4 regions of the Chryseobacterium sp. IT-36CA2 genome follow, and region 1 is predicted to be linked to each of the others. Evidence: riboswitches for the same ligand, from Rfam matches in the RefSeq annotation. Region 1 holds a riboswitch; each other region holds the start of a gene.
The links. Region 1 has a riboswitch for cobalamin ahead of ACM6F9_RS05480 (acyl-CoA thioesterase). Riboswitches for the same ligand answer to the same signal wherever they lie in the genome.

Region 1 (4,960 bases):
AGGAATGGGAATATGGGGAATTATAGTTCCTCTTCTTATGACGTATATGTTTTTAACAGCACAAAAATGGCTTTTGTGAAGAGCAAAGAGCTTACTGAGCTTGCTTCCGATTCCTTTGATATTTTTGAGGTAGATGCCAAACGGAAACGCCTCATTGCCTACGGGAAATCCGGTTGCTGTGATCTTTTTACAACAGAATATGCCGTGATTCCGAATAAAGGACTTGATAAAGTCTTTGAAAAAGAAGAAGATATGACTGTTGAAGACCTCGTAAAAGTAACCACCAAAGAAAAAATCAATAATAAATGGATTACCAAAACAAAAGTATATCCTTCAGATCAATATAACAGAAATAAGAAGTAAGATGAAAATTCAGAAAGAGATCGATTTTATCCTGGCAGTAGATGCGCTTAAAAATGTCCAGAGAAGAAATTATAATGCAGATGACTCCCGAAGAGAGAACACAGCGGAACATTCCTGGCAGATTATTATTTTGGCTCAGATTCTTTATCCGTATGCTAAAAATCGTGAAGATATTAATTTGTTAAGAGTGATAAGAATGCTTTCCATTCATGATCTGGTGGAGATCGAAGCCGGAGATACTTTCATTTTTGACGAAAAAGCAATGGTAGGAAAGTTTGAAAGAGAAAAGGCGTCTGCTCAAAAGATCTTTGGAATACTGGATGAACCTTTGCGTACAGAATTTTTTAATCTATGGCTTGAGTTTGAAGATGAGAAAACACCGGATGCTGTTTTTGCGTGTGGAATTGACAGAATAATGCCATTTATCTTAAATTCCCATACTTCAGGAAAAAGCTGGACGGAAGCAGGAGTGACAGAAAAGCAAATCCGGAATATGCTTGAAAATGCGATAAGCAGAGCATCGGATGAAATGGGAGAGGCTTTTGATGTATTGCTGAACAGAAGTCTGGAAACAGAAAAAGTGATCAAATCACTTTAATGAACATACAATAAGATTCGGGCGGCCTTTGGCCGCCCGAATCTTTATTATTTATAGTATCTGGATTGGTTTCTTGAATTCGTCAATCGCTACAAAAGTAAAATCACCTACAATGGCTTTTTCTCTTTCGTAGGAATACATTTGCTCAGTGTAGATCTCTACATTTACTTTCATACTGGTTTTTCCTACGTAGGAAACTTTCCCGATGAGCTCAACAATAGTTCCGGCAGGAATAGGTTTTTTGAAATCGATCTTATCACTGCTTACTGTTACCACTCTTTTTCTTGCGAATCGGGTAGCAGTAATAAAAGCTACTTCGTCCATCAGCTGCATAGCCGTACCACCAAAAAGGGTATCGTAATGATTGGTTGTGTTAGGGAAAACCGCTTTAAAGATACTGGTTTCGGATGCTTTAATTCTTTCTTCTGTAGTCATATATCATTATTAATTAAAGCGAAATGAGAACGATATTAAAACAACAGAACAATGACAGGAACCAAGAGAATTCCTGAAACAATCCATCAGATCAATACAACTTCAAATCGCGAAAGTTACTTGTTTAAGAAAAAGGCAGGTCTCCTGACTTGTAACATCTTTAATCTCCTTCCCATGCCTCGCACAGTGGATCTTTGATAAAGATTACAGTTACTTACAGTTGCGCGACAGTCCGTGATTTTCACACGGTTCCCTTTTAATCTGCAATGATGCAGAACCAATTTCTATGATGAATAAGCGTTAAAACTTTTCGGGGGCAAAAATAATGAATTTATTCCGGATTATGGTAAATAATCTGGCTGATTACTCTTCCTTTCTTGATGGTCCAAAGGGTAGTATACCTATTTTCTCCTGAACCATTGATCATGTAAAGGAAAATATTGTCATTATCCAGAGAGGTTACTCCAATGTTCTCAAAATCCATTGTAGGCTGGAACATATTTTTGATGGCTTCTCTTACAAAGACAGATCCTCTTCCGGGTTGCTGCACTCTGATGGATTTGATCTCGGTCATACCTTCGGGAAGGTCATTTCCAATTCCCCATGGTTTTACTTTATCAATGGTAAGAAGTTTTCCTTCTGCATCTTTTTCTTTTTTACGGTATCCTGCATTGGAAGGGTAAATATCAATGACTACTTTGCTTCTTTGAGCAGTAGGAACTTTAGGATCAGAATTATCTGTGAAAATAAGTGATTTTCCGTTTTTAGACTTGGAAGGAGTATAAGCCGGAAGCTGATCAATATAGGCAATACGTTCTTTATTGACCATTCCTTCTTTATCAAGAGTTTCATAACGTACAAAAGGTTTGTCATCATCCTGTTTTTCCGGATATTTGATCCAGATCCATTCTGTTTCTCCGGGAGCAGGTTTTACATAAACAAATACATCACCTTTACGCATACGGATCTTGTCTACAATTTTTCTGTAGTTGTCCTTATGAACACGTACATTGGCATATCCCTCTTCCGCTTTTACAACTCCGAAAGGAACTTTATTCTGGCCTTTTACAAAGACTATGGATAAAATACTGAAAGCGGATAAATAGAATGCTTTGTTTATGAAAGTCATCATGAAAATTTTTTGATCCCCAAATATATAAATTAAATGCGTTGTGCATTAAACATTGCAGATCTTTTTGGATTATTTATAGTTTATAAAATAAACTTAATTAACAAAGGATGATCATGTCGTATTAGTTTTTTATTAATACCATATAATTATGGAATGCTAGATTCTAATGTTAATTCATTTTTAGTATTGTTTCAATCAATTGACGATTTATTTAAGATATAGATTTTGTTCTATCCTTATTTTTCTTTCTTTTTTCTTTTTAAGCTTAATTTTGCACAATATAATTAACACAATACAATTCGGATGAAAATAATTAAATTACTTTTCTCAGGTATTTTACTAATCCCTGGAATTTTATTATCCCAAGTAGGGATCAAAACTCCAACGCCGCAAAAAACATTCCATGTCAATGGAGCATTGCAGGTTGTTAATGAATTAAATGTAGGTGGAGATGCAGCTACAGCCGGAAGCGCTGGGACAGAAGGCCAGATACTTACTTCCAGCGGCCCGGGAAAACCTCCTGTATGGTCTAATGGTAATAATGGGAGCACTGTTGTTGGGTATAGTGCCCTTTTAAGTGGAAAGGAGGTTACTGTATCTGCAAATAATATTCTTAAAGATTTGGATATGAGCCTTGGTACGGGGACTTTAGTGAACTGGAGATCAGGTAATACATTAGTTGTTCCGGCTGGGATGGGCGGTGACTATTTGCTTACTTATACATCTGCTCTTAAAGTTGATGGAACTATACCGTCATCCTATTTTTTTGGGACATATGTATATGTAGGGGATGATCTTCAGGGTCCTGCATCGTTTACTTCAATTGGGGCATTGGCAAGCGGAAGCTTAAATAATCATGAATTTACATTAACCTCTTCTAAAATTCTTACCTTAAAGGTTGGAGATGTAATCAAACTGAAAGGTTTACTTTATAATTACAGTGGATCATCAGCTCAAACTTTTAGGTTGGCCAGATTATCATTAGAAAAAATAAATTAATATTTCTGTTAAAGAAAAGTGTCCTCAAAATTTAATAATTCCCCTAAAAATAGTTAATCGTTTTTAGGGGAATTTATATATTATACTACAACTTTTTTATATTCTTTCCAATTCTTCTGCGTCAATCGTAGTCTTGAAGGTTCCGTAATTGACAATTACCTTATTCCGGGAGATCTTTTCGATGGTTCCTACACTGGTACTGCCGGTAATACGAACACGCTGTCCAACTTTCATCCAGACAGCACGGTCGGTTTTACGTTTTTCTTCCAGTCTTTCATTAGTTTCAGCAATTTTTTCAATCACTTCTTCCTTTTTCAGCTGCTGAGTGATTTTTCTCTTCACAACCTGCAGGCGTTTCGTTTCATCTTTATCACTGCCTAATTTTCTGAATTTCTCCTGCTCAAGAAGCTTTACAAAATCTTTTACAACATCCTTTCTGGATTTTCCTTTGGTATAGCTGTCGATGAATGCCTCAATCTTATTTCCAAACTGAAGTTTACGGTGTTCCTCTTCATACAGTTTCTGAAAATTGAATAGTTTCTGCTGAAGCTGATCATTTAGTTTCTGAAGGTTATCACGTTTATCTTCTACAGACTCTTTTCTTTCGGCAAGGTCAGATTTTAATTTTTCAACTTCATATTTCTCCTGCTGCAGTTTTACAATTGTTTTATCAAGATTAACAATATCGTGTTCCACCTTTTTCTTGGCAGAATGGATAATGAATCTTGGAATTTTATTCTTTTCCGCAACTTCAAAAGTAAATGAACTTCCTGCCTGTCCTACTTCCAGTTTATACATCGGTTCCAATGTTTCCTCATTGAAGAGCATTGCTGCATTCTGGGCATTGGGAAGCTGTTCTATCACCAGTTTAATGTTGGTATAGTGCGTTGTAATAATGGCAAAACTCTTTTTGTCATAGAAAAACTCCATGAAACTTTCTGCCAGGGCACCTCCAAGCTCAGGATCAGAACCTGTACCAAATTCATCAATCAATAAAAGTGTATTAGCATCAGCCTCACGGATGATTCCGGACATTTTCTTTAATCTTGATGAATATGTTGATAAATGGTTTTCAATGGACTGGTTATCACCAATATCAGTCATAATCTTTTCAAAGAAAAACATTTCAGACTTAGGGTGAACCGGAACAAGGATACCACTCTGAATCATCAGTTGTAATAATCCTACAGTTTTCAGGGTAATTGATTTTCCACCGGCATTCGGACCGGAAATACAGATAATCCTGTTATGATCCGTTAAGGTAAGGGTCTGTGGATGGATGATCTTGTCCTCAATTTTATTTCTTAACCATAAAAGAGGATGATAAGCATCTTTTAATCTCAGCGTGTTGTGGTGATTGATTTTCGGAAGAACACCGTTGATCAGTTCACCGAACTTCGCTTTCGCTCTTGTAAGGTCAAGGTCAAAAATAT
Region 2 (4,960 bases), 160 kb from region 1:
AATAATGGGGTTGTAGGAATTGCAGGTGTAGCTAAACCTGTTGTATACACTTTGTTTCCAGAGCTGAAGTAGATTTTATCGTTATCAATCTGAAGGTTTGTAGCATTTGGAATTCCTGTCAGCGTAATTACCGGCGTCATAGCTCCTGTGCTTGAAATCTTATAAATGTAAGAATCTGCTGTTGTTGAAGAAACTGTATAAACATTAGATTTGTATGAAATAGTACTGTTAATCTTTCCATTAGGAACAGTAATTTCAGTTTTACTATCATTAGAAGTATTGATATAAGTAATCATATTTCCAAATCCTGATGTAGCATTCTGCACAAAAACATTTCCACCTGCTTCTACAGTTTTATCAGCTCCGCCTGTCATGGTAATTTTGCTTACAAATGAATTATCAGAAACTTTATATTTCGTTACACTTGTTGCATTCGTAGAGAAATTCAGGTTGGCAACATAGATAAAGTCATTCGCAAAAGTAATTCCTCTTGGGTTATCAATCTGGTCCGTAATTACAGCTAATCTTTTGAATGTATAACGGTCTACTACAACAATTTTATTTGAGTTGTTGATGACAAGATAAGCCTTGTTTCCATTAAGACCGATAGTCTGAAGAACGTCACCCAGAATTTCTTTATTGTTGTTATATCCATACACATCGTCCTGTTTCAAGCTTAAATCTCTTGTCAGGAATGTTACTTTAGCACCCTGGCTGTTGAAATTCCCTTCATTAGCAATAAAATATCCGTTCTGATAAGTGATCGGAGAGACTTCAAATTCCTGAGAATCACTTGTACATGAAGAAATGTTAAACAATAACACTACTGCAAATAGGACAGTTAAAAGTTTAGTTATTTTCATAATTTATTCAATTTTAATTTTTAAAAATTTATTGCTGCGTATACGCTATAATTTCTTTTGGGTAAAGGATAAAAAGAAACTGTTTTATAATAAGTATCCGTAAGATTATTCACTTTAAACCCTAAGGTATATTTTTTTTCTAAAGTTGCAGAAACACCCATATTTAAAAGAAAATAAGGATCTATAGCATCTGATCTCTTTTCATCACTTGTGGTATAGGTAATACCATTCAGGAGTGCCTGAGCAAAAAACTTAAAGAAACCATATTCATAATCTACATTTACATTTCCTCTGTGCATAGGAACGTAAGGTCTTTGCATCTTTGTTTCTTTGTCAATAGATTTTGCATAATAGTATCCTGCATTCGCGCGGATTTTATGATTGCCCAGCTGTTTGCTGAAAGACAGTTGAGATTCCAGTCCGTAAGATTCAGATTTATTGACATTGAATGCCTGCCAGTAGCCCAAAGCAGTTGGAAGCCATACAATAAGATCGGTCACATTCATATAATAAGGAGACAAAGTAAGTCTGAAATCCCCTACTTTGAATTCATTTGTCATATCTACCTGAGTAGAAGTTTCCGGTCTTAAATCTTTATTTCCTCCCGGTTCATAATAAATATCATTGAAGGACGGATATCTGAAGTTTTTTGACACATTCACACTTACATCATACCATTTTGCAGCACTCCATTTTCCGGAGAATGAATACATCAACGGTGAGTTTACATCTTCCACAAAATCTTTCTTGAATCCACCTTCAAAACGAAGGTCTTTCGTCGCAAAATACCTCAACAATCCTGATATTGAGCCCACATTTCTGCTGACACTGGCTATTCCGCTTTGGTATCCTTCTCCTTTATTGATCTGAAATTCTCCGATAATATTAAAATTCCATTTTGAATTCAGGAAATAATTGAAATCATTTTTAAAAATATAATTCTTCCCTGTTCCGCCACTGGATTTAGGCAGATTTAATGAACCGAAATACTGAAAATTCTCCTCTGTATAAGCCGCTTTAAGGGAATTGCTGAACTTTGCTTTGTTCCAGTCCCAGGAAAGAAGACTTCTTACACTTTGCGTTTTATATTTCGTTTTTGTTCCCGTTTCCTCATACACAGGATAATGCTGTGAAGAATCAAAAAACTGGCTCTGCCACGAAATTTTATGATCATTCGTTATTTTATAGGATGCTCCTACATTGAATGTTGTATTGTAATAATTTCCGTTTCTGTTGATGTAATTCAGATCACTTACCTTATAATTATTTTCACTTACAGAATAATTTCCGGAAGCTTTAAAACTGAACTTATCATTGCTGTAAGAACCTTTTATAAAATTATTATAGGTATTAAAAGAAGCGACTTCTGAAAATAAGGAACCATGGAACCCTTTATTAAAATCAAGGGTATTATTCAGGTGGATACTTCCTCCGATAGCACCACTTCCGTATATTACACTTCCTCCGCCGGCTTTTATTCCGATCTGATCGTAGCCAAACAAAGCAATATTATTGATATCTCCCTGTCCCAAAAAGTTGGAATTGATATTAATTCCGTTCCATACAAAAGCGGTCTGCTGTGCGGTAGTTCCTCTGAAAGATGGTGAAGAAACAGCACCACGGCCATTTTCTTTGATAAAAACCTGCGACTGAAATCTCAGGAGTTCGGAAAGGTTACTGGAGTTTTTCTCAGCATCTTCTGCCGAAATTGTTTTTACAGGATGAAAAAGCTTCACCCTATTCATCTGGTTGTCGAAGACATAAATAGTATCTATGGCTTTCTCTTGTCCAAAAAGAAAACAGCCATATGATGAAAAAAGCAGTACTAAAGATCTTTTTATATCCATACTTTTTTACTTTTCCTCCGAAAGCAATATGTTTTTTAATTATAATTCTGGCAGGTCTCCTGACTTTCGCATTCTGCTCCTTCCCGTTTTAAGACAGTGGCTTTTTGCAGAAACTTTTGTTGCGATTTACAGTTGCGGGGACAGTCCGGGAGTTACACCCGATTCCCTTTTCATTCCAAAATACTGGAAACCAAAATTTTTGCAAAGATAGTTTTTTATATGTATTCGCCAAAAAACCACCCTACGCTTAAAAAAACCTATCTTTTTAATTCAGTAAATAAAAAAGAACAGCCGCTTTCAATATTGAAAACGGCCATTCATCCCACTACTTTACTATTTATATATGTTATTTTTTTATAAACTTATAGCTTTCCTGTTTTCCTTCCTTCAAAGAATATCTAAGAATATAGTCTCCTTTTGACAAGGATGAAACATCAATCTGCCCTTCAACAGTATTGAATGTTTTCACCCTTTGTCCAACCAAATTATAAATTTCAGCTTTCTCTATTCTTCCTTTTCCTTTAAAATAAAGCATATCAGCTGTCGGATTAGGATAAATACCTATGCTGTTTTTCTCTTTTACAGTATCGTTCACTGATAAAAACGCTGTAATATCCAGATAGAAAGCGATCATCTGCCCTGAAGCATTCGTCCCTGTTCCGGCAATTTTCTTTCCGTCCTGTGAAATGGCCAAAGGAAGTCCCATCGTTACTCCATTGGTTGCAATTCCTAAGGATACGGCATAATCATTCAGATTGATCCTTCCGGTAGATGAAGTCCAGATAAAGCCTTCTCCCGACATAGGAGGTGCTCCAAATGCTCTGTAAAATCCAATTACCACTTTCCCATCAGCCGAAATCCCTGTTGCCCCTCCTTTGAAACTGAATGAGGCATTAGGATGTGTTATATAAGTAAGTCCGCTTACAGCATTCCATACATAGGGATTAGGGTTTGCTGACCCTATAATGGTATTCCCGTCTGCAGAAATTCCACCTGCTTCGCCTACATTATTTCCGTTATTATCAGTAATAAAGCTTTCTACCCCATCCTGCCATTTTGCACCGCTTCTGGTACCTGTTGGTTCATCCTGCCACCCAACAATCACCGTTCCCGCTGCATTGATGGCATTGGCTCTTGAGCTGCGTCCAGGAACCATACTTCCCAAATCTACCATTCCGTTTGCCTCATCCCATTTTACAGCGTGTGCATTTGCTGCGGTAAGAAAACCCAGACCTACAATGGTATTTCCGTTTGTAGTCATTCCCCAGGTAGAGCTTACACTTCCGTCCCATCCGGTGGGAACAAGCCCTCCTCTGTTTACCCAGGTAGAACTCGCTACATCATAAGTTGATATTTCATTGAATCCCGTGGCCGCATTGGTAATGGAAGACGAGATTTTAGTTCCGTCATTGGAAACAATAGTTCTTCCCGCAGCCGGATATCCGTTTGATATTGAACCTATCTGTACAAGTCCCCCGGCAGTATCCCATTTGTAGACTCCTCCGGCACTTGTATGCATACTTACCACTCCATTATCCGAAACTGCTCCTACATTATAATTTCCTAAACCTATTACAGTAAGCTGAGCTTCCGCAATACTAAAATTCAGGAAAAAACAAGCGGTCAATATTTTCATTGACATTCTGTAAAAATTTTTCATATTTTATTATATTTAGGCTTTCGAATTGGTGAAAACAATATTAATACAATATTCACCCTTCTAAAAGAAATAGACTTTCATAATTCGTGAATTTCAAAAGAATTTAATTTTTAAAACACTAATAAACAACAACATAAGAATAAACTTTTTGAATATGGATTTTACCGGAATTATTCAAAAAAACACAAAAAACAAATTATTTACTCATCAATTATTTCACAACAACAGAAGAATCCTACTGTTTGTTTTCATTTTCAGCTCTCTTTTTATCAGTGGACAGTCTGGTCCGGACTTTACTATTTTAGTCGATAAGGCTTTTCTTAAACTCTATCAGAACTCAGATGAATGTATAAGTTATACTCAGGGAATTCTCGTGAGTGATCAGAATACGGAACATAAAATTGTTCTCCAAAACATTATTTCACAAGCATATGCTATGAAGGGCGATTATGTACAATCAGTGAACATTTTTGCTCAAAATGAAGATACTGATCAAAAAAACGGACTTTCTTATTTCATGCAGATTTTCAGTGGTTATAATCTTGCGGATCAATATCAAAATCTGGGTTTATACAATCAGTCAAAAAGGA
Region 3 (4,960 bases), on a different contig from region 1:
CGTTTTTATCAAAGCAATACACAAATCCCATGGATACGTAATTCCTGGCATCTGTCATATAGATATCTTCTGTGATGGGGTTTACTGTTATACCGTAAGGGGTTTTAATGGCATCCTCATATTCTTTATCAAAAATTCTGTTGGCAATGATCTGTTCTGTTTTCACATCAATGATTCCAAAACTTTTTTTATAGCTATGGGTGTTGTAATTGAATTCATTTCCATAGAAATAGAGTTTATCGTTCACGATAGTCATTTCGCTCACAGCGAGATGGAAATCTTTCTTGACGATCCCTGTTGCTGCATCTATCAAATACAAACTGGAAGGAACGTTATAATAATCTCCTCTTGAGGTTACATAAAGGTCTCCGTAATTGTCTTTTTTAAGGTGATGAAGATTAATGGCAACATTTAATTTCTGGATTTCAGTAAAGGTGCTCAGGTCAATTACGGAAACCGTATTGTCATAATCAGGGGCTTTATATCCTCCGGAATTGGCAACAAATAATTTATTTCCTACAATTTCAATTTCTTCAGGTTGATATCCTACTGTTACTTCACGCTGGATGGAAAGAGAAGTGGTATCAATTTCCACTACTTTTCCCTTGGGTGCTTTTGGATTAATATCTACCGGTCCGGCATAGCTGCTGGCATACGCTTTCCCGTCTTTGAAGGCAAGATATCTGCAGTTTTGCAACGGAATAGAAGTAATACGTTTAGCTGTTTTGGCATCCAGCACTTCAATTTTATTGGAAACATTGACAACAATGTAAAGTTTGCTGCCATAGACTTTAATATCATTTCCTACATCTCCCAGTTCTTTTACCACATTCGGGTTAATTTCTGCGTAGATATTCCGGTAATAGGTTCCTTTGGTATAATCAAAAAAATCCAGTGTACATTTATTGCTTCCCATATTTCCTTCATTCAGCATATAAAAACCTTTTATGGCTGTATTTTCTGAAGGAAATCCTTCTACCACTTCCTGACGAACGATAATATCATCTGTACGGCATGAAGTAAGAAAAGCTAATACAATAAATAAAAAATAAAAGTTTAGTTTTCTCATAGGGTGAAGTTTAGAATAAGTTTAAAGTTTCTTCCGGGCATCGGATAATTGATGACCACATCATAGTATTGGTTGAAAATATTATTCATCTCAAGGCTTACTTTAAATTGATGATTCGCCCAGTTGAATTTTTTCTGAACAGACAGATCATGTGTATACCAGGGCTGTACATAATTGTATTGAATATTATCCTGATTCACGTCATATCTTTCTCCCACATACATAGCACTGTAATTGAAACTCCAGTCTTTATAATCTGCCATCAGGCTGAATGAGCCGCTATGCCATGGTGTATAAGGAATCTGATTGCGGTAGAAAGTATCTTCCGGGTCACTCATATCTCTTGCACTTTGGTACGTATAAGAAAGTAATGGTCTTAGCTTTACTTGCCCAAGCTGCATTTCAGTCTGAAGATTTACATCAGCTCCGATGATTTCAACCATCCCAAGGTTCATCATCAACCAGCGGAACATACTTCCGTTAGGTGCAGCTACAATTTTATCCTGAACTTTGTTGTAGTAGCCGTCTACTTTAGCATAAAAGGATTTAAAGAAGTGGTTGTTGTAATTCTTCTGATAGGTAAATCCTAAGTCGTATTGATTGGTGAATTCCGGTTTCAGGTAGGTATTTCCAATATTAGTATAATACAAATCATTAAAGGTTGGAAGTCGGAAAATTCTTTTATAAAAAGCCCTTAGAGTAAGCTCTGGGATTATCTCCGGCTGATAGCTCATAAATACAGCAGGAGTCCACTCTCTGGCATCTCCCGGTCTTTTGTTTTTTCTTACTTCTTCAAATGTAAAAGTTCCTAAAAGGCTTCCCAGAATTTTGAACCTGTTCCATTGATAGGTTGTTGCCAATGCTACCAATGTTGTGTAACGGGTAGGATAAGAAAAATTATCGAGATTGGCGTCCAGATTATTATACTGAAAATCCCCACTCAGACTGACATCCCAATTGGGCGTAATAGAATAGATATTGGACGAGGAAAGATAAAGCTCTCTTTGAATATAGGTATTATCGGTGCGAATAATAGACTGCGAGCGAACCGTATCCATGAAATGGGTATAATCGTAAGCGAATTTTGCTTTCAGTTGTGTTTCAAATTTCGGGAACAGTTTCTTTCTCAGATTGGCCTGTACAAAATAATTCTCATCGGAAAGTCTCGCTCCTCTTCCTCCAAAACGCCCGTTGACAATTGGCGCCGGCATTCCGCGGTCTGAAATATATCCGTATCCTCTGATATTCCAGCTTCCGTTATTTAAAGTTCCATTTAAAGAAGTTTCAAAACGCTTTGCTTTGATGTCTGAATCCTGTCTCTTCGCAATGGTATCATAAGCCTGCTGCCCGTCTGGGTATTTCTTTGCATATCGAAATCTGTAAATTCCGTCACTCTGCATAAATTCTCCACTGAAGCTGGCAGAAATCCTGTCTGAAATCTTCTGTTCTAATCGGAATGACGGATTGAAAAGATCAATAGAAGCACTTTTTGCTCTTATTACAAGATTCGTTTTTCTATTTCCTTTAAATACCGGAGTTTTAGGCTGTAAATAAATAGATCCCGAAGACCCGAAGTCTTTCGCCGGCTGGAAGATTTCACTTTTCTGACCGTTATATAATGATATTTCTTCCAGATCATCCAAAGAATATCTCCCTAAATCTACCAATCCGTTTTGAGCATTCCCCAATTGAATTCCATCATAGAAAACACCTACATGCTGGCTTCCCATACTTCGGATATTAATGGTTTTCAAGCCACCCAATCCTCCATAGTCTTTGATCTGGACTCCTGAAAAATATCGTAAAGCATCTGCAACAGATTGACTGTTCAGTCTTTCCAGCTGCTCGCCCTGTAAGGTTTGTGCAGGAAGGATTTCTTTAAAATTCTTTTTATAAAGATTGATTCCTTTAATGGTCTCTTCCTGTAAACTGTCTTTTTTCTTAGTTTGAGAAGACAAAAGTTGGGATGTGATCACCAGTATGATGAAAACAGCTTTTTGAATTGCCGAAGTAGTTAGTTTTGCCGCCATTAGCTCATTTAGTATCATGAAGACGCTAATGGATGTAAGAATACAACGACAAAGCACAGCTGTCACTGCACAGAATCATTGATGTCCTAAGCTTTATTCCACGAAAGCGTCAAACGATTATTTTCTGGCAGGTCTTCTGACTTACTCCATTTTTGAAATCCTTCCCATTAAAAACAGTGGATATATTCTTCAAAAACTTTGGTGCGGAGCTTACAGCAGCGGGTCTGTTCCGGATTTTCACCGGATTCCCTTTTAAGAGCTTTTTAGGGCTCACCAAATTTCGGCAAAGATAAATAATTATTCCTAATCCCCAATTAAAATCATGATTCATAAACAATTAAAGCTCCCGAAGGAGCTTTAACCTAATTTTATAAGGGGTTTGCCTTTAAATTCCAATATTCAGAAAAATACTGAATCTCGATTTGGCTTCAATATCTCCTCCCGCCAGATGCGTGTACATAGGAAGCATGATCTCACTTCCCAAACTGAGCTTTTTATAAGAAGCTTCAAATCCCAATTTCCCGTACAAAGCACTTCCAGCTGTATTGGGAAGGGCTTCATCAAACTGTTTGTTCTGAGCATAAACTTCTCCCTGAACTCCCGTTTTTACAGAAAAAATGGATTTTTCATTTCCTGCAACCTGATAAAATCCTGTTGCAGCATAGTTCCACTGGTTTCCGAAACGATAGTTTTTCTTATTTTCAGTTTTGATCGTATAGTCTGTATTAACCAATATGGCCACTTTATTTTTCTGAAATTTATAATTCAAAGCAGCTTGGTAATCCCAGCTTCCGGTTCCCAGCTGAAAACTAGGATTAACACCCGATACTCCTTTTTCATCAAATTTCCCCAGCGGTATTTTCACTCCCAAACCTCCGCTCAAGTGGTGAAAATTATCTTTAGAACTCATCAGTTGGTAAATTCCCATCAGGTTCAAATCCCCTATTCCATTGATTTTGATATCTCCCTGCATAGTTTTCTTTTCATGGAAATGGAATGGTAAACTTGCGTAAACACTCAGTTTTTTGGTCAATGGAATCTTCCCCCAAAGCTGCAACGTATTAAAATACTGATCCTGTGTAAGGTCTTTTACAAATAAATTTTCTTTGGCTTTATAATGCTGGGCAAAGTATTTGATTCCTACAAACTGTGGATTCAGTAAAGATTCAAAGCCAGAAGATCCGTTTCCTGCCGCACAGCCACAGGCATCACAATCATCATCAAAATCGAATTTGCTAAAGCTGTTCTGAGCAATATACATGCTGTCTCTAACTACATTTGCCTGGTTCAGGCTAAATACCATCAAACTTAGTATCACTATAATCTTCTTCATGTTTTCTATAAATTATTCTGCAAATTTTGGATTGGATATAAAACTTTTATCAGACAGGGTTTTCAAGAATGCAATAATCGACTGTTTTTCCTGGCTGTTCATGGCAATTCCCGTATGGCCATTCTGCTTCAGCTGAGGATCAAGATTGGTATTATCTTCTACCTGATCCGAATAGAAATTGAGCACAGCGTCTAATGTGTAAAACCTTCCGTCATGCATATAAGGTGCTGTATATTCTATGTTTCGCAAACTTGGAACACGGAATTTCATCCAATCAACCTGATTAAGGGAAACCCTGTAACGTCCGGCATCTTTGAATTCCGTATTGTAATACATTCCCGTATTTCTGAAGCTCTCATCCGTAAACAATTCTCCGCTATGACAGGAGGCACATTTCTGTCCAAACAAAGTCATTCCCTGAGATTCTGTTGAAGTCAATTGTTCTTTTCCCTGTTTGAATCGGTCATATTTTGAATCTGCAGAAATTAAAGAAGCCATAAACTGAGACAATGCTTTCAGAATTCTTTC
Region 4 (4,960 bases), on a different contig from region 1:
TTGAGAAAAAGAATTCCCTGGTGATTGATGAGGAGACCACTGATCTTCTCATCCTTATTTCTGGTCATTTCATACGCCAGCCAACCCGCCAGTGAACCCGCAATAAGAAAGAGCAAAAAGAAAATCATATCAGAAGCAGTGTCTGTAAAAGGATCTGAAAGAGCATCAATAAAAAATCCCAGTAAAACAACCGCAATCGTTCCAAAAAGAATAACAATACTCCATCGTAATCTGGATATGTATTCCGGGCTATAGGTTTCTGCTCTCATTTCAGAAAATGATTCTTTCATTGGTTAAATATATAGTTCGTTGGTTATCAGTTTTCAAAGTATTATAAAGACTTTCTTTCTGTCAGAATGAGTCTTCTGTCAAAAATATACTATATAAATGAATGGTGAAAGCTTTATTTCATCAATGTTTTCAGGGATTATTACAATAAATCGTGCCATGAAAATCATGGCACGATCCGAGTGATTGTATCTAATTATTTCTAAAGTTTTCTAAAGTGCGTATTCTACAGAGGCTTCTTTAGCAGCAGCTACCATTGCTATTAAAGCTTTTTCTGTTTCGTCCCAATGTCTGGTTTTCAGTCCGCAGTCCGGATTTACCCAAAGCTGGTTCGCAGGAATTACATTCTGAGCCTTTCTCAACAACTCGATCATTTCTTCTTTTGACGGAACTCTTGGTGAATGAATATCGTATACTCCAGGACCAATTTCATTTGGATATTTGAAATCTGCAAAAGCATTCAGTAATTCCATCTGAGAGCGTGAGCATTCTATGGTAATCACGTCTGCATCCATATCGGCGATATTTTCAATAATATCATTGAATTCCGAGTAACACATATGGGTATGGATTTGGGTAGCATCCTCTACTCCACTTGCTGAAATTCTAAAGGCTTCCACGGCCCATTTCAGATAATTCTGCCAGTCTGTTTTTCTTAAAGGAAGTCCCTCTCTGATAGCAGGTTCGTCAATCTGAATAATCCTGATCCCAGCTTTTTCCAGATCCACGACTTCATCACGGATCGCCAAAGCAATCTGCTTACACGTTTCGGAACGAGGCTGATCATCACGTACAAAAGACCATTGTAAAATCGTAACCGGACCTGTCAGCATTCCTTTTACCCATTTTTCAGTCTGGGATTGTGCATATTGAGACCAATAAACCGTCATAGGAGTCGGGCGGGAAACATCACCAAAGATCACAGGAGGTTTTACACAACGGCTTCCATAGCTTTGTACCCATCCGTTTTTAGTGAAAACAAATCCTTCCAGCTGTTCTCCGAAGTATTCTACCATGTCATTACGCTCAAATTCCCCGTGAACCAATACATCAATTCCGATGTCTTCCTGCCAACGGATTGTTCTCTGAGTTTCCTCTTTCAGTAAAGTATCATATTGTTCTGCGGTAAGCTCTCCTTTTTTGAATTGTGCTCTCCAGCTTCTTACCTCTGTTGTCTGCGGGAATGATCCAATGGTTGTGGTTGGGAATAAAGGAAGCTGCAATACTTCCTGCTGTTCTTCTTTACGAATTTTGAAGGTATTTATTCTCTGAGCATCTTTTTCGGTAACAGCATTGGCTCTTTGCTTCACCTGATCATTATGAATAAGAGAAGAGGTTCTTCTGCTTTCAATTGATTTTTTATTTTCTTCGAATGCTTCAAGAATCTGTTCATTTTCTGTTCCTGCTGCCAGTTCCTTAAGGGTAACCACTTCCGCCACTTTTTGTTTGGCAAAAGCCAGCCAGTTTTTGATTTCAGGATTAAGACTGGTTTCAAAATCCAGATCACACGGTGAATGAAGCAATGAACATGATGGTGCGATGAAAATTCTTTCAGATCCTAATTTCTCAACTGCTTTTCTGATGAAAGACAGCGATTTTTCATAATTATTTTTCCAGATATTTCTGCCGTCAATTACCCCTAATGAAAGACTTAAGCTTTCCGGAATAACATTCAGTATATCATCCAGCTGTTCAGGATTTCTTACCAGATCAATATGTAGTGTGTTCACCGGAAGTGAAACAGCAAGCGATGCATTATCCTTTAATCCGTCAAAATAAGTGGCAACAATAAATTTCAGTTTCGGGAAACGTTTTCTTATTTCAGTATATACAGAAAGATAAATTTCTTTTGCTTTTTCAGTTAAATCCAATGCCAGAAAAGGTTCATCAAACTGAATCCATTCAGCACCCTGATCCTGAAGCTTGGTTAAAATTTCTGTGTATACTGGAAGAAGATTTCCGGCAAGATCTAACTTATCAAATCCTTCTTCTTTTTCCTTTCCTAAAAGAAGATAAGAAACCAATCCGATAATGACAGGTTTTGCATTGATTCCAGCTTGTTTTGCCCCAGCAAATTCATTGAAAATTTTGTCTGAGCTTAATTTAAACTGCTGGTTTTTATAAAATTCCGGAACGATGTAATGATAATTGGTATCAAACCATTTGGTCATTTCCATTGCTGTGATATCCAATCCATCTTTCTGATATCCTCTTGCCATGGCAAAATAAAGATCCAGTTCAGAATTGTTCTTCTTAAGCACAACTTCATGATAGCGTGTAGGGATTGCTCCAACCACAAGGCTCATATCTAATACCTGATCATAATATGAAAAATCATTACACGGAATAAGGTCTATTCCGGCTTCTTTCTGAATATTCCAGTTTTGGTTACAGATATTTCTTCCGGTATTCAGAAGTTCTTCCAGAAGGATTTTACCTGACCAATACTGCTCGCAGGCTTTTTTGAGTTCTCTTTTGCTACCAATACGCGGATAGCCCAGAATGTGAGTTTGCATTTTTTAAAACTTTTTAATTAAACTTATTGGAAAAGTCCTTTAAAATGCTTCTTCATGTTTTTGCGGAAGAAATTTCAGGAAAGTAGTGACATAGCAGGCAATGTATTTCCACTCGATAGAAAATACATATCTGATATATCATCTGTATGACCCAAAAGCTTCAGACCGCGAAAGCATTGTCAATTCAGTAAAGGCAGGTCTCCTGACTTGTAACAGTTTCCGTCATCCTTCCCGCTTTTGGCAGTGGATATACAAGGACAGAAACTTTTGGTGTGTTACTTACAGTTGCGCGACAGCTCGTGATTCTCACACGATTCCCTATTAATCTACCTTAAGTAAAACCTTTCCTGTTTGATGAAGTATCTATAAAGAACTGTACTTTTACCTTTAACAACTGTCATCAGTAAAAGTTTTTAATTTTGTGTAAAATTAGCAATACAGAATAAAAGCACAATCAATAAGAAATAATTAAGCAAATTAAACTTTTAAAAATTCAAATAAAAGCATATAATTCTTTACATTTGACTGTTTTAATCATTTAAAAGAATAATATTCTGTGGAACAACTCGATAATAAGGATTTACAGCTGCTCAGGCTGCTCCAGAAAAATGCCAAATTGACCGTTAAAGAACTGGCAAAGGAAGTGAACCTCTCTACTTCACCTGTTTTTGAAAGGGTGAAAAGGCTGGAACAAGATGGTTTTGTTAAAAGATATGCTGCAGTTCTTGATGCTGAAAAACTGAACCGGGGATTTACTGTTTTCTGTCAGATCAAATTGAAAATTCACGACAGATCTGTGGGTTATGATTTTGTAAAAGAAATTTTAGAAATTGAAGAAGTGGCTGAGTGCTATAATATTTCCGGAGATTTTGACTTCCTGCTGAAAGTTCAGGTAAGAGATATGAAACATTACCAGGATTTTGTATTTAATAAACTGGGATCCGTAGATTCCATCGGAAGTACTCATAGTACTTTTGTCATGGCTGAAGTGAAAAACAATCATGGATTAACGATATAGATTTCTCTTATAATCCAACCACTCTATACATAAAAAAATCCGTCATTATTTGACGGATTTTTTATTATTTTGAAATTTTCCAGCGATTAATTGGCTGCCGGATCAATAAGTACTGTTGTTAAACCCAATGATTTCAACAGGTTTTTGTTGTCAAAAAGTAACGTTGCATAATGTTTTCCTTTCTTAAAAACCAGTTTTGAACCTCCTGGAAATTCACTGTCTGCTCCCAGCTTCTGTGTTTTTGCATGGTATTTACTGAATCTGTTTTTACTATCCTGCAATGTACTTTTATTCAGAATAAGACCAAAAGGAAGTCCTTCTACCACTAAAGATTTATTATCTGAAGTAGTGAAAAACATCTCATTAACAGTATTATCTTTTTCCAGACTGCAATATAGTTCTAAACCGGTCTTCATGGGCCATTTTGCATACTTTTCCTCATTGGCATCTTCATAAAAAACGGTTTTTATGTTCAATGCTTTTGATATTTTATCAGTAGTCTGCGGGAAGACAAATTCTGAATTTTTGTCTAGTAAAGAATTTAAAGCTGCTGTTTTCTGTGAGAATGCTGTTACACTTAACACAAGCAAAAAAACTGTTACAATAAAAGTGAAAGGTTTCATCTGCATGAGGATATTTAAAATTTTAATGATTTGATGGCTAAAGGTATTAAAATTACCTAATTCACCCAATACAATTCTACGAAATAGCCTAGCCGGCTGAATACACAATTTTATTCCTTTTGCTGCAAATTGAACACTGTACCCGCTGGATCAATAATCCAATGCATATTTTCAGGAAGTTCCTCAATTTCATCACAGGTTTCTACTCCATTCGACTGTAGATATTGCGTAGCCGCTTCTACATCAGGAACTGTAAGCTGTAACCAGGTTTCAGAGTGGGTATAATTGTCTACACAATCCAGCCATATAATGTTATAGCCAAATTTTACTTCGTGTGTTCTGGAAACAGTAGGATTTTTAATAGGTTTTTCTTCAACTTCTAATTTTAAAATATCTCTGTAAAAAGCAACCGTTTTTTCATATTTACTTTTTGGAATTTTTATGGCGATATTAATTCCGGCTTCAAATTTTGTATTCATCATCAAGTTATTTTAAAAAACCATTAAGGTAATTAA

Region 2: linked by a shared signal. The riboswitch ahead of ACM6F9_RS04780 (TonB-dependent receptor plug domain-containing protein) and the one ahead of ACM6F9_RS05480 (acyl-CoA thioesterase) in region 1 are both predicted to bind cobalamin.
Region 3: linked by a shared signal. The riboswitch ahead of ACM6F9_RS12180 (TonB-dependent receptor plug domain-containing protein) and the one ahead of ACM6F9_RS05480 (acyl-CoA thioesterase) in region 1 are both predicted to bind cobalamin.
Region 4: linked by a shared signal. The riboswitch ahead of metE (5-methyltetrahydropteroyltriglutamate--homocysteine S-methyltransferase) and the one ahead of ACM6F9_RS05480 (acyl-CoA thioesterase) in region 1 are both predicted to bind cobalamin.

Annotation. Positions count from the first base shown of each region.
Region 1 covers NZ_CATKPG010000011.1:1,032,924-1,037,883, forward strand. The annotation lists gene ACM6F9_RS05470 (XAC2610-related protein) at 1-363, shown strand, start outside; gene ACM6F9_RS05475 (HD domain-containing protein) at 365-961, shown strand; gene ACM6F9_RS05480 (acyl-CoA thioesterase) at 1,013-1,396, opposite strand; cobalamin riboswitch at 1,513-1,693, opposite strand; gene ACM6F9_RS05485 (hypothetical protein) at 1,728-2,528, opposite strand; gene ACM6F9_RS05490 (hypothetical protein) at 2,832-3,527, shown strand; gene ACM6F9_RS05495 (endonuclease MutS2) at 3,624-4,960, opposite strand, start outside.
Region 2 covers NZ_CATKPG010000011.1:868,780-873,739, reverse strand. The annotation lists gene ACM6F9_RS04785 (YncE family protein) at 1-863, opposite strand, end outside; gene ACM6F9_RS04780 (TonB-dependent receptor plug domain-containing protein) at 884-2,710, opposite strand; cobalamin riboswitch at 2,742-2,920, opposite strand; gene ACM6F9_RS04775 (T9SS type A sorting domain-containing protein) at 3,057-4,370, opposite strand; gene ACM6F9_RS04770 (helix-turn-helix domain-containing protein) at 4,525-4,960, shown strand, end outside.
Region 3 covers NZ_CATKPG010000021.1:136,652-141,611, forward strand. The annotation lists gene ACM6F9_RS12175 (YncE family protein) at 1-1,069, opposite strand, end outside; gene ACM6F9_RS12180 (TonB-dependent receptor plug domain-containing protein) at 1,066-3,099, opposite strand; cobalamin riboswitch at 3,208-3,392, opposite strand; gene ACM6F9_RS12185 (transporter) at 3,485-4,432, opposite strand; gene ACM6F9_RS12190 (cytochrome-c peroxidase) at 4,445-4,960, opposite strand, start outside.
Region 4 covers NZ_CATKPG010000022.1:399,315-404,274, reverse strand. The annotation lists gene ACM6F9_RS16590 (hypothetical protein) at 1-290, opposite strand, end outside; gene metE (5-methyltetrahydropteroyltriglutamate--homocysteine S-methyltransferase) at 501-2,804, opposite strand; cobalamin riboswitch at 2,979-3,165, opposite strand; gene ACM6F9_RS16580 (Lrp/AsnC family transcriptional regulator) at 3,361-3,822, shown strand; gene ACM6F9_RS16575 (hypothetical protein) at 3,909-4,445, opposite strand; gene ACM6F9_RS16570 (VOC family protein) at 4,556-4,924, opposite strand; gene ACM6F9_RS16565 (alpha/beta fold hydrolase) at 4,932-4,960, opposite strand, start outside.